DNA from 2 places in the Jejuibacter calystegiae genome. Region 2 is predicted to be linked to the other one. Evidence: predicted binding sites of a transcription regulator. Region 2 holds the regulator's gene; the other holds the start of a gene.
The links. Region 2 encodes LexA, which represses DNA repair genes until DNA is damaged. Its sites were predicted from a motif close to TNCTGTATGTACATACAGNA; they were not measured.
Positions count from the first base shown of each region.

Region 1: a site for LexA is predicted at 2,636-2,655, ahead of FEM41_RS14300 (DNA translocase FtsK 4TM domain-containing protein). Genes of this name have one in related genera too.

Region 1 is NZ_CP040428.1:3,108,467-3,114,298, reverse strand. Features, by position in the region: gene FEM41_RS14300 (DNA translocase FtsK 4TM domain-containing protein) at 1-2,502, opposite strand, end outside; gene lrp (leucine-responsive transcriptional regulator Lrp) at 2,694-3,188, opposite strand; gene trxB (thioredoxin-disulfide reductase) at 3,668-4,633, shown strand; gene cydD (heme ABC transporter permease/ATP-binding protein CydD) at 4,754-5,832, shown strand, end outside.
Region 2 is NZ_CP040428.1:1,567,382-1,573,213, reverse strand. Features, by position in the region: gene zur (zinc uptake transcriptional repressor Zur) at 1-139, shown strand, start outside; gene FEM41_RS07235 (CsbD family protein) at 157-366, opposite strand; gene dinF (MATE family efflux transporter DinF) at 425-1,759, opposite strand; gene lexA (transcriptional repressor LexA) at 1,847-2,455, opposite strand; gene FEM41_RS07220 (diacylglycerol kinase) at 2,564-2,932, opposite strand; gene plsB (glycerol-3-phosphate 1-O-acyltransferase PlsB) at 3,163-5,625, shown strand; gene ubiA (4-hydroxybenzoate octaprenyltransferase) at 5,692-5,832, opposite strand, start outside.

The DNA of each region.
Region 1 (5,832 bases), 1.5 Mb from region 2:
AAAGCGGGTGATGACCGGACCCGGCGAATAGTTCACCACATCGGCCTTAATACGGAAGTCGGCCAGCCGTGCTTCAACCAGGCGCGCCATCTGCTGGAGCGCGAAAGTATCCACGGGTTCGACTTCCGTCGGCGGCGCCGTCAATAGATCGAGGGTCGGCAGCGGCGTCGTTGGCCTATGCAGCGGACGATCGTCTCCATTACGCACCAGGAACGGGTGGATCAGGCTGTCCTGAGGCGGCTGCGCCCCATAGCCCGGCTGTTGCGCCGGTGGCTGCTGAGGCTGTACCGGCTGCTGGGGCTGTATCGGCTGCTGGGGCTGAGCGCCATAGCCAGGCTGCTGTACCGGCGCCTGCTGAGGTTGTACCGGCGGCTGCGGTTCGACCGGTTCAAACAGGGATGCCGGACGCTGAGGCTGCGGCACAGCGGCAGGCGTAGACGGGTGCTCCTCCTGCTCGCTGCTATAGCGCTGACGCTGGGTTTCGGCGAACTGACGCGCCAGCTCGGCCTGAAGCGCGGCGTCTTCATCGTCGTTTTCATCAACCGTCGCTTCGTCGTGATGATACTCTTCGCCGTAGCGCTGCTGCTGGCTGGCGGCAAACTGGCGGGCCAGCTCATCCTGCTGCATGGCTTCGATCTCATCATCGCTGAGATCGTTGTTCGAAAGTCCGGCCCGGGCGCGCTCTTCGGCCTGGCGCTGGGAAGGCAGCTTAATTCCGTAGGAAGCCAGTTCACGTCGCGTCGGCACGCGCACCCGATTCGGACGCGGCAACTGCGGGCCAATCCCCTCTTTCACCTGAGGACGAGGGGTCCAGGAGGCGGCACTCGCGGCTGACGCCGCCACGGCGGCACCCGCAACGCCTTTCGCCACCTGAGCGGCATGCTGGGGATCCGGCACGGCGGCTCCATCCGGCAGCCCGGCATCGTCAGGCATAAAGGTCGCACCAGGCACTTCCTGGCTAACGTCCGGTCTGGCTGGTTCCGGTTCACGTCCCTGTTCAGGAACAGGCTGATACCAGGCTTCCAGTTGCTCACGTTCACGAGCGCGGCGCGCCTCAACTTCTTCAAAGTGATAGAGCGGCGGACGAGAAGGCTTCACCTCCTCTTCCCCAACCTGCGGCTGTGCTCCGTGCGCTTCAACCTGTGTAGCGCTTTCCAGCGCGGAATCTTGCGGATACTGCTGAGGCTGATGCCAGGGCTCAGACGGTTGAGATTGCGGATACGGCTCCGGCTGATGATACGGCTGGGACTGTTCCGGCTGTAGCTGCGGCTCCTGCTCAGGAGTCTGAGGCGACCAGTGGCTGGTCACTTCGTTCGGTAATTGCTGCGCGGCATGCTGGTAAGGCTGCGCCACCGGGATATTTTCCGGCGCCGGGGCGATAACCGGTTCCGGCGTGACGGTGGTCGGCGCAGGCTCCCAGTTGATAGCGGGCGCGCTCCCGCTTTCCGGAGCAGGCATCTCCACCCGTTGGGTCGAAGGCGCCGCCATCTGCGCCTCGTTCCACTCACTGGCGGGCTGAGCGACGGCGGCCTGGGTAATCGGCTGACCGTTCATCAGCGGGTCGTCCGCGAAGTCAGCGATGGTATGGCCATTCAGCAGCGGGTCATCGCTATAGCGTTCCTGTCCGCGATAAGGCGCAGCATCCGCCGCCTGACCGGAAAACAGCGGATCCTCTTCATCCATCCGCTTACCGGAAAAGAGAGCGGCATCGCTTTTGTGCCCTACCGGGTTGGTAAATTTTTCCGCCAGGCGACGGCGGCGAGCCAGTGCCCCCTGCAGAATGCGGGCGCGGCGCGATTTGTTTGACTCCGGCGCCGGCTGCGGGCTCTCTTCGTCGTCGTACTCTTCGTCATCGTACTCGTCATCCTGCCAGGTGTTGTCACGACGGGTTCGGTTACTGGCAAAGGTCAGCACCGTCAGCACCAGGCTGCCCAGCTTTTCGGCAATGTTGACCCAGGACCAGCCGGTGAACAGCGTCAGACCCGCGGCCCAGACGCACAGCAGCGCGATGGTTCCGCCGCTGCTGTTCAGCAGCGGCATCATGGCAGTGCTGAGCAGGCTGCCAATCACGCCGCCAGAGGCAAAGTACCAGATATCATCGGCGTTAATCGCCGCCAGGCCGCAGGAGGTAATAATCAGCGCTAACGCTCCGATAAGGCGCAGCGATATGGCGAAATAATCGATGTAGTCATCGTTATCGCGACGGCGCCAGGCGAAGGCGCAGGCGCCGAGAATAATGATCGGGATAGCCCAGGCCATCACGCCGAAAATGAAAAACAGCGTATCTGCAAGCCAGGCACCGGGTGCCCCGCCCCAGTTATGGATCGGCTCATGCCAGGCGGTCTGAGACCAACTGGGATCGGAGGGATTAAAGCTGAGTAAAGCGACGATCAGGTAGACGGCAAACAGTGCGATCAGCACCAGCAACGCCTCATACAAACGGCGTCCGCTGCTCAGCCTTGTCAATGTGACTTCTTTATCTTCTGTATATTCCTGGCTCAAAAAAAGCTCTCCAGGTTTAAGGGTGCCCGACAACACAAGGGAGGCGTTTTCGGCCTCGCGTCGGTGCGTTGAACCGTTGCAGGAGCAGCCCGTAGCTAAAACGGACAGCAGCGCCAGGCTGCCCCGGCACTGCTGCTGTATGGATTAACAGGAGTGTAATCAAACTACGCCGATTTTGCACCTGCTCCGTATTAGCGGGTCTTAATTACCAGACGATTACTCTGTTTGACCTCTTCCATCACCACATAGGTGCGGGTGTCGTTAACACCTGGAAGGCGCAACAGGGTTTCCCCCAGTAACTTACGATAGGCTGACATATCCGGCACGCGGGTCTTCAACAGATAGTCGAAGTCACCGGAAACCAGATGGCACTCCTGAATTTCTTCGAGTTTCTGAACGGCGGCGTTAAACTGCTCAAATACATCCGGCGCCCCGCGATTCAGAGTAATCTCAACAAATACCAGTAATGATGCATCCAGATAATGCGGATTCAGCAGCGCGGTGTAGCCCTGGATAAAGCCCTGCCGCTCCAGACGACGAACGCGCTCAAGACACGGCGTCGGTGACAGACCCACTCTCTTTGAAAGCTCAACGTTAGAAATTCGCCCGTCCTTCTGCAGCTCATTAAGAATGTTTCGGTCGATGCGGTCGAGATCTTTGCCAGGGCGCTTCTTGCTATCTACCATTATTATTGTCTCTCTGTATTCCTTCCTTCACCTGCCATACCCGTAAACAGTCACTGTTCCGGGTTACGTGAGAAGACCGTTGCCGAAATCACGGCAGCCATCGACATTACCCATGGCGTCTGTCCACGCCATGGGTGCTGGCGATAACCCGGTAAAAGCGCACAACCTCCCTCGCCACGGCAGACGTGGCCTGAACTTACGCGCTATGCTTCCCCAAATGTTTTCGCAAATGCGCAGGTGATTGTCAAAGTAAAACATCGTTTTTTAGTGAAACATGCCAGATATTCATGACCCATTACGATTATTCCTCATTTTTTCACCCCCCTGCCCTGCGTTTTTCACCATTTTTTTCTGCTGATTGCCTGACTTATTGGCGTTGCCTATTACACATATCGTTAACAAAACGGTAATGCTCTTTTTTTGCCGCGACAAATTCCCTACAATCCAGCCCATTGTCAGCCAACGAAAATGAGGATCTCATGGCCACAGCGAAACATTCCCGGCTGCTGATTCTGGGCTCTGGCCCGGCGGGTTATACCGCCGCCGTCTATGCCGCCCGAGCCAATCTGAATCCGGTACTGATTACCGGTATGGAAAAAGGCGGTCAGCTTACCACCACCACCGAGGTGGAAAACTGGCCCGGCGATCCCAGCGGTCTGACCGGCCCTCTGTTGATGGAGCGTATGCATGAACACGCTGAGAAATTCGACACTGAAATTCTCTTCGACCACATCAGCAAGGTGGATCTGCAGAACCGTCCGTTCCGCCTGACTGGCGACAGCGGCGAATACACCTGCGACGCGCTGATTATCGCCACCGGCGCCTCTGCCCGTTACCTGGGTCTGCCCTCTGAAGAGGCCTATAAGGGACGCGGCGTTTCCGCCTGTGCGACCTGCGATGGCTTTTTCTACCGCAACCAGAAAGTCGCTGTCATCGGCGGCGGTAACACGGCCGTGGAAGAGGCGCTGTATCTGTCGAACATCGCTTCCGAGGTGCATCTGATCCATCGCCGCGATAGCTTCCGCGCCGAGAAGATCCTGATCAAACGCCTGATGGATAAAGTGGAGAACGGTAATATTATCCTCCACACCGATCGCACGCTCGACGAAGTCACCGGCGATGAAATGGGCGTCACTGGTCTACGCCTGCTTGATACCAAAGATCCACAGCACAGCGAAGAGCTTGAAGTGATGGGCCTGTTCGTGGCTATCGGCCACAGCCCCAACACAGGGATCTTCGACGGGCAGTTGGATCTGGAAAATGGCTACATCAAGGTGCAGTCCGGTAGCCAGGGTAACGCCACCCAGACCAGCATCCCCGGCGTATTCGCCGCAGGGGACGTGATGGACCATATCTATCGCCAGGCCATTACCTCTGCCGGTACCGGCTGTATGGCCGCGCTGGACGCAGAGCGCTATCTGGATGGGCTGGCCGATAAAGCCTGATTTTCCTCCTGAATGATTAAGGCGGCCTCATAAGGTCGCCTTTCTTTTTGCTGCGATGTAACATTGCGGGGCACAATCGCCGGTCTGGCGAATGGATTTTAATTGACCCCCTGGCTTGCAATGAAAAAGACCCGTCAACAAGAGCTTAGCCGCTGGCTGAAGCAACAGAGCGCTCCCTCCCGACGCTGGCTTAACCTTTCACGTCTGCTGGGCGTTATCAGCGGCCTGTTAATCGTGGCCCAGGCCTGGCTGCTGGCCCGCCTGCTCGACCATATGATCGTCGGCGCAATTCCCTCGGAAGCGCTCCTTTTGCCTTTTGCGCTTTTGCTATTGGTGCTGATCCTGCGCGCCTGGGTGGCCTGGTTGCGCGAAAAAGTCGGCTTCCAGGCAGGGCTCCATATTCGTCGCCAGATTCGCCACAGGGTGCTGGATCGTCTGCAGCAGGCTGGACCGGCCTGGATACAGGGCAAACCGGCCGGAAGCTGGGCCACGCTCATCCTTGAGCAGGTCGAGGATATGCACGATTACTACGCCCGCTATCTGCCGCAGATGGCGCTGGCAACGACGATTCCGTTGCTGATTGTGCTGGCGATTCTGCCCTCAAACTGGGCCGCCGCGTTAATTCTGCTGGGTACCGCGCCGCTAATCCCGCTGTTTATGGCGATGGTCGGCATGGGGGCCGCCGATGCTAACCGCCGTAACTTCCTGGCGCTGTCGCGTCTGAGCGGTCATTTTCTCGATCGCCTGCGCGGTATGGAGACCCTGCGCCTGTTTAACCGCGGCGCGGCCGAAACCGACAATATTCGCCACGCCTCTGAAGATTTTCGCAGCCGTACCATGGAGGTGCTGCGTCTGGCGTTCCTCTCGTCCGGCGTGCTGGAGTTCTTCGCCTCGCTCTCTATCGCCCTGGTGGCGGTCTACTTCGGTTTCTCTTACCTGGGGGAGCTCAACTTCGGCCATTACGGCACTGGTGTAACCCTGTTTTCCGGCTTTCTGACGCTGATCCTGGCGCCGGAGTTTTTCCAGCCGCTGCGCGATCTGGGCACCTTCTATCACGCCAAAGCCCAGGCGATCGGCGCTGCAGATAGCCTGCAGCAGTTTATGGATTCGCCGCAGCACGCCCCCGAGCACGGTACTCGTACTCTCAATAGCGAAGGCGCCCTTAACCTGGAAGCCCGCGATCTGGTCGTGCTTTCTCC
Region 2 (5,832 bases):
CGGTAACGGCTTTGCTCTACACCACAATGTGATCGAAGCACACGGTCTGTGCGCGCCCTGCGCCGAAGTGGAAGCCTGCCGCAACCGCGAAATCTGCCAGCACGATCACAGCGTCGCCGTGAAAAAACGCGGGCGCTAAACCGCGCCCACGCCCTGCTACCAGCGGTAATCGTTACGCTTTTCCCACTGGGTCACCTCTTTTTCTGCCTGGGCTCTGGCGTAGCCATAGCGTTGCTGAAGCCTGCCAATCAGCCGCTCATGACGGCCGCTGGCAATGGCGCCGTCATCGTCGGTCATCCTGCCCCAGGCTTCGCGGACTCTACCCACCAGACGCCGGCAGCCGCCTTCGATTTCGTCTCTGAGCATCGCGTACCTCCTGCGCCGGATTTAGCTTTACTCACCCATTAAGTATAGCCTTACAGGCTCACTGGTGGCCCGGCACCTTAAACCAGGTGTCGTTACGCCAGTGACGGCGCCAGATCCAGCCCAGGGAGAGGCCACGCAGCCCCAGAAATACCGTCAGAGCCAGCCACAAGCCATGGTTGCCCAGCCAGGGCAGCGTCAGTAGCGTCAGTCCGAATCCCAGCGCGGCAACCGCCATGCTGTTACGCATTTCCGCGCCGCGGGTGGCCCCCACAAACATGCCATCCAGCAGATAACACCAGACGCCAACCAGCGGCAGCACCGCCTGCCATAGCAGATAGCGATCCGCCTGAGCCTGAAGTTCGGGGATTGAGGTTAACAGGGCTACGATCTGCGCCCCCGCCAGGGCGTAGATCGCCGCGAAGCAGAGCGCCACCAGACCCGCCTGGCGGCAGGCGGCTCGCCATACGCTCAACAACTGCCCGGTGCTGCGCGCGCCAAAGGCCTGGCCGGAGTGGGCCTCTACCGCATAAGCAAAACCATCCAGCGCATAGGCGGTGAAGGTCAGCATGGTCATCAATACCGCGTTAATCGCCACGATTTCGCTACCGAGGCGCGCACCGCAAATGGTAATACCGGCAAAACAGAGCTGAAGCAGCAGGGAACGCAGCATAATGTCGCGGTTCAAAGCCAGCAGGCGGCGAATATTGCCGCGCCAGGCCTGCTTCAGCATATCCATCGAAATGCCACGTAGCCGCAGTACCCGCCACACCATCACCAGCCCGATAAGCAGCGTCGCATATTCGGCAATGACCGTCGCCAGCGCCGCCCCCTGCACGTTCATATGCAGGCCCACCACAAACCAGAGATCCAGCGAAATATTCAGCAGGTTACCCACCACCAGCAGAATAACCGGTGCCCGGGCGTACTGGACACCCAGCAGCCAACCCAGCAGTACCAGATTGGCGAGCGTTGCCGGAGCGCTCAGCCAGCGAATGGCCAGGAAGCGCTGCGCCTGATACAGAACCTGCTCGCTGCCGCCGACAATGTACAAAGCCAAATCGATCAGCGGAGTACGTAACGCCACGATCAGCACACCGGCAATCAACGCCAGCATCAGCGGCTGAACCAGCGATCTGGCCAGCGCCGGCGCATTTTTCGCGCCCCATGCCTGAGCCGCAAAGCCGGTGGTGCTCATCCGCAGGAACAGCAGCAACATAAACAAAAAGCTGGTCGTCGTAGCGCCAACGGCAACGCCGCCCAGATAATCCGGCGAGTCGAGATGACCAATGACCGCAGTATCCACCAGCCCCAGCAGCGGTACCGTCACGTTAGAGAAAATCATCGGCAGCGCCAGCCGCCATAATGCTTTATCGGTTTTTTGGAAAAGGGGCATGGCCATTATCCGGTTATGCAGTCAGGAGAGTTAAAGCAGAGACGCGCCCGGGAACGGACGCGTCAGCAGGGGGATGCGTTTATAAATTCAGAGCCATTCGCCGTTGCGGATCACCCCGACGGCCAGCCCTTCAATAGTAAAATTCTGTTCGCGCAGATCGACCACAATAGGTTCAAACTCGCTGTTTTCCGGCAGCAGTTGCACCGTGTTGCCCTGCTTCTTCAGGCGTTTAACCGTGACTTCATCTTCAATGCGAGCCACGATGACCTGACCGTTGCGCGCCTCCTGAGTCTTATGTACCGCCAGCAGGTCACCATCCATAATGCCGATATCTTTCATCGACATACCGCTCACTCGCAGCAGGAAGTCCGCACTCGGTTTAAACAGGGAAGGGTCGACCTGATAGTGGCCTTCAATATGCTGCTGGGCCAGCAGCGGCTCACCCGCGGCAACGCGCCCAACCAGCGGCAGCCCCTCTTCTTCTTCATGCAGCAGTCGGATACCGCGTGAAGCGCCAGAGACGATTTCGAGAACCCCTTTGCGCGCCAGAGCCTTCAGGTGTTCTTCTGCGGCATTAGGCGAACGGAAGCCCAGTCGCTGCGCGATTTCCGCACGGGTGGGCGGCATTCCCGTCTGGCTGATATGCTCCCTGATGAGATCAAAAACCTCTTGTTGCCTGGCCGTTAACGCTTTCATTCCGCCCCCTGGGTGTATATACAGTTATGCTGTGAGTATATACAGCAGAAGGCGATTTTGGAACCACAACGTGGTAAAAAGTCAGCGTTTTATCCGTTTCCTGAAGCTTTACCGCAAATGCGACCAGAGTAGCGTGACCCAGGTGAAAAGCGCGACGATAATCGCTAACAGCACGGCGGCGGAGCCCATATCTTTCGCGCGACCGGAAAGTTCGTGATAATCGCTGCCGATCCGGTCAACAACGGCTTCGATGGCGCTATTCAGAATTTCGACGATCGTGACCAGCATGACGGAGCCAATCAGCAGCACGCGCGTCATGGCGTCAACATCCAGCCAGCAGGCCACTATAATGGCAATAACCGCGGCGACCCCTTCCTGGCGGAAGGCCGCTTCGTTACGCCACGCCGCGCTCAGACCTTTCCAGGAATAGCCGGCAGCTTTGATGATACGGGTAAAACCAGTGGTATTATTCGCCATGTAATGGAAACCTTTTCAAAAAACACACTCTAAATAGTTCAGTTGCATCAAAGCGGCAAGGGCGCGCCCGAGCCGATTAACGAAGCCAGACCGAATGCAGCAGGCAGTATGACGAAAATCAGCGTCAACGCCAGCGCGCTTCGATTAATAGTGGTGCCGCAGAATTTCCGTGCCGTTTCTGGTATTCTGACGGCGCATTTGCATGATTAACCAGAGGCTTTACATCATTTATGTCAGGCTGGTCCCGATTTTTATACAAGCTCCTTAATTTACCATTAAGTATTCTGGTAAAGAGCAAGTCAATTCCGGCGGATCCCTGCGCCGAACTTGGCCTGGATACTTCGCGTCCGATTATGTACGTTCTGCCCTATAACTCGAAGGCAGACTTGTTGACGCTGCGTGCGCGCTGTCTGGCCCACGATCTGCCGGACCCCATGGAGCCGCTGGAAGTGGACGGCGTCGTCCTGCCGCGCTATGTGTTCGCGCACGACGGTCCCCGCGTCTTCACCTATTACACGCCTAAACAAGAGTCCATCAAACTATTCCATAACTATCTGGATCTACACCGCAGTAATCCGAATCTTGACGTTCAGATGGTACCCGTCTCTGTGATGTTCGGCCGTGCGCCGGGCAAAGAGAAAGGGGAAGCCAACCCGCCGCTGCGCAATCTGAACGGTATTCAAAAATTCTTCGCCGTGATCTGGCTGGGCCGCGACAGCTTTGTGCGCTTCTCGCCACCGGTTTCTCTGCGCCGTATGGCTACCGAACATGGTACGGACAAGCGTATCGCCCAGAAGCTGCTGCGTATCGCCAGAATGCACTTCTCGCGTCTGCGTCTGGCGGCCGTAGGGCCACGTCTGCCGGCCCGTCAGGATCTGTTTAATAAGCTGCTGTCCTCGAGGGCCATTGCCCGGGCGGTAGAAGACGAAGCGCGTACCAAAAAGATCTCCCATGAAAAGGCCCAACAGAACGCCGTAGCCCTGATGGAAGAGATAGCGGCTAACTTCTCTTACGAAGCTATCCGCGTAACCGATCGCGTACTGGGTTTTACCTGGAACCGGCTCTATCAGGGCATCAACGTCCATAACGCCGAGCGCATTCGTCAACTGGCCCACGAGGGCCACGAACTGGTCTATGTCCCCTGCCACCGCAGCCATATGGACTATCTGCTGCTCTCTTACGTGCTCTACCACCAGGGGCTGGTACCACCGCATATCGCTGCTGGTATCAACCTTAACTTCTGGCCAGCGGGCCCGATTTTCCGCCGCCTGGGCGCATTCTTCATCCGCCGTACCTTCCGGGGCAATAAGCTCTATTCCACCGTATTCCGCGAATATCTGGGTGAGTTGTTCAGCCGCGGTTACTCGGTAGAGTACTTTGTGGAAGGCGGACGTTCGCGTACCGGACGGCTGCTGGATCCGAAAACCGGTACCCTGTCGATGACCATTCAGGCGATGCTGCGCGGCGGTACCCGCCCCATCACGCTGGTTCCCATCTACATTGGCTACGAACATGTCATGGAAGTGGGCACCTATGCGAAAGAGCTGCGCGGTGCCACCAAAGAGAAAGAGAGCTTCACTCAGATGGTACGCGGCTTAAGCAGGTTGCGTAATCTGGGTCAGGGTTACGTTAACTTCGGCGAGCCGATTCCGCTGAACAACTGGCTGAACCAGAACGTGCCGGAATGGCGTGACGATATCGATCCCATCGAAGCGGTACGCCCGGCCTGGCTGACGCCGTCAGTCAACGCTATCGCCGCAGATCTGATGGTGCGCATTAACAACGCCGGCGCGGCAAACGCCATGAATCTGTGCTGTACCGCGCTACTGGCGTCACGTCAGCGCTCTCTGACCCGCGAACAGCTAACCGAACAGCTGAACTGCTATCTGGATATTATGCGTAACGTCCCCTATTCGCCGGACGCGACGGCGCCGAAAGTCACCGCCGATGAACTGATCAATCACGCGCTACAGATGAACAAGTTCGAAGTGGAAAAAGATACGATCGGCGACATCATCATTCTACCGCGCGAGCAGGCGGTACTGATGACCTACTACCGCAATAACCTGATGCATATGCTGGTGCTGCCATCGCTGCTGGCCATGATGATTACCCAACGCCGTCATCTGACCCGCAGTGCGCTACTGGAGCAGGTGACGCTGCTCTACCCGATGCTGAAGAGCGAGTTATTCCTGCGTTGGGAAAAAGAGGCGCTGCCCGCGGAGATCGACGCGCTACTGGACGAACTACAACGCCAGGGGCTGATCCTGATTAACGGCGATACGCTACAGGTGAACCCGCTGCGCTCCCGTACCCTGCAACTGCTGGCGGCAGGCGTGCGCGAGACCATTCAGCGTTATGCCATCACCTTCTGGCTGCTGGGTGCCAACCCGGGCATTAACCGCGGCACTCTGGAAAAAGAGAGTCGCACTCTGGCACAGCGCCTGTCGGTTCTGCATGGTATCAATGCGCCGGAATTCTTCGATAAGGCGGTCTTCTCTACTCTGGTGCTGACCCTGCGCGATGAAGGCTATATCAGCGACAGCGGCGACGCTGAATCTGAACGAGCGCTGCAGGTTTACCAACTGCTGGCCGAACTGCTGACCTCCGATGTGCGCCTGACCATTGAGAGCGCCACCTCGCAGAATGGCGGTATCGAGGCCAAAGAAGAAGCAACGGAACAGGCTGAATAACGCGCCGTAAAAATGAAAAAAGCCGGTCAGGTGTTACACCGACCGGCTTTTTTATGCACTCAATAATCAGAAATGCAGATAGCTCAGCACCAGACCGATAAACAGCGCCAGGCCAACATAGTTGTTGTTCATAAAGGCCCGGAAGCAGGCATCGCGATCTCGGTTCGCTATCATCTTCTGCTGCCAGACAAACAACCCGGCGGCAAT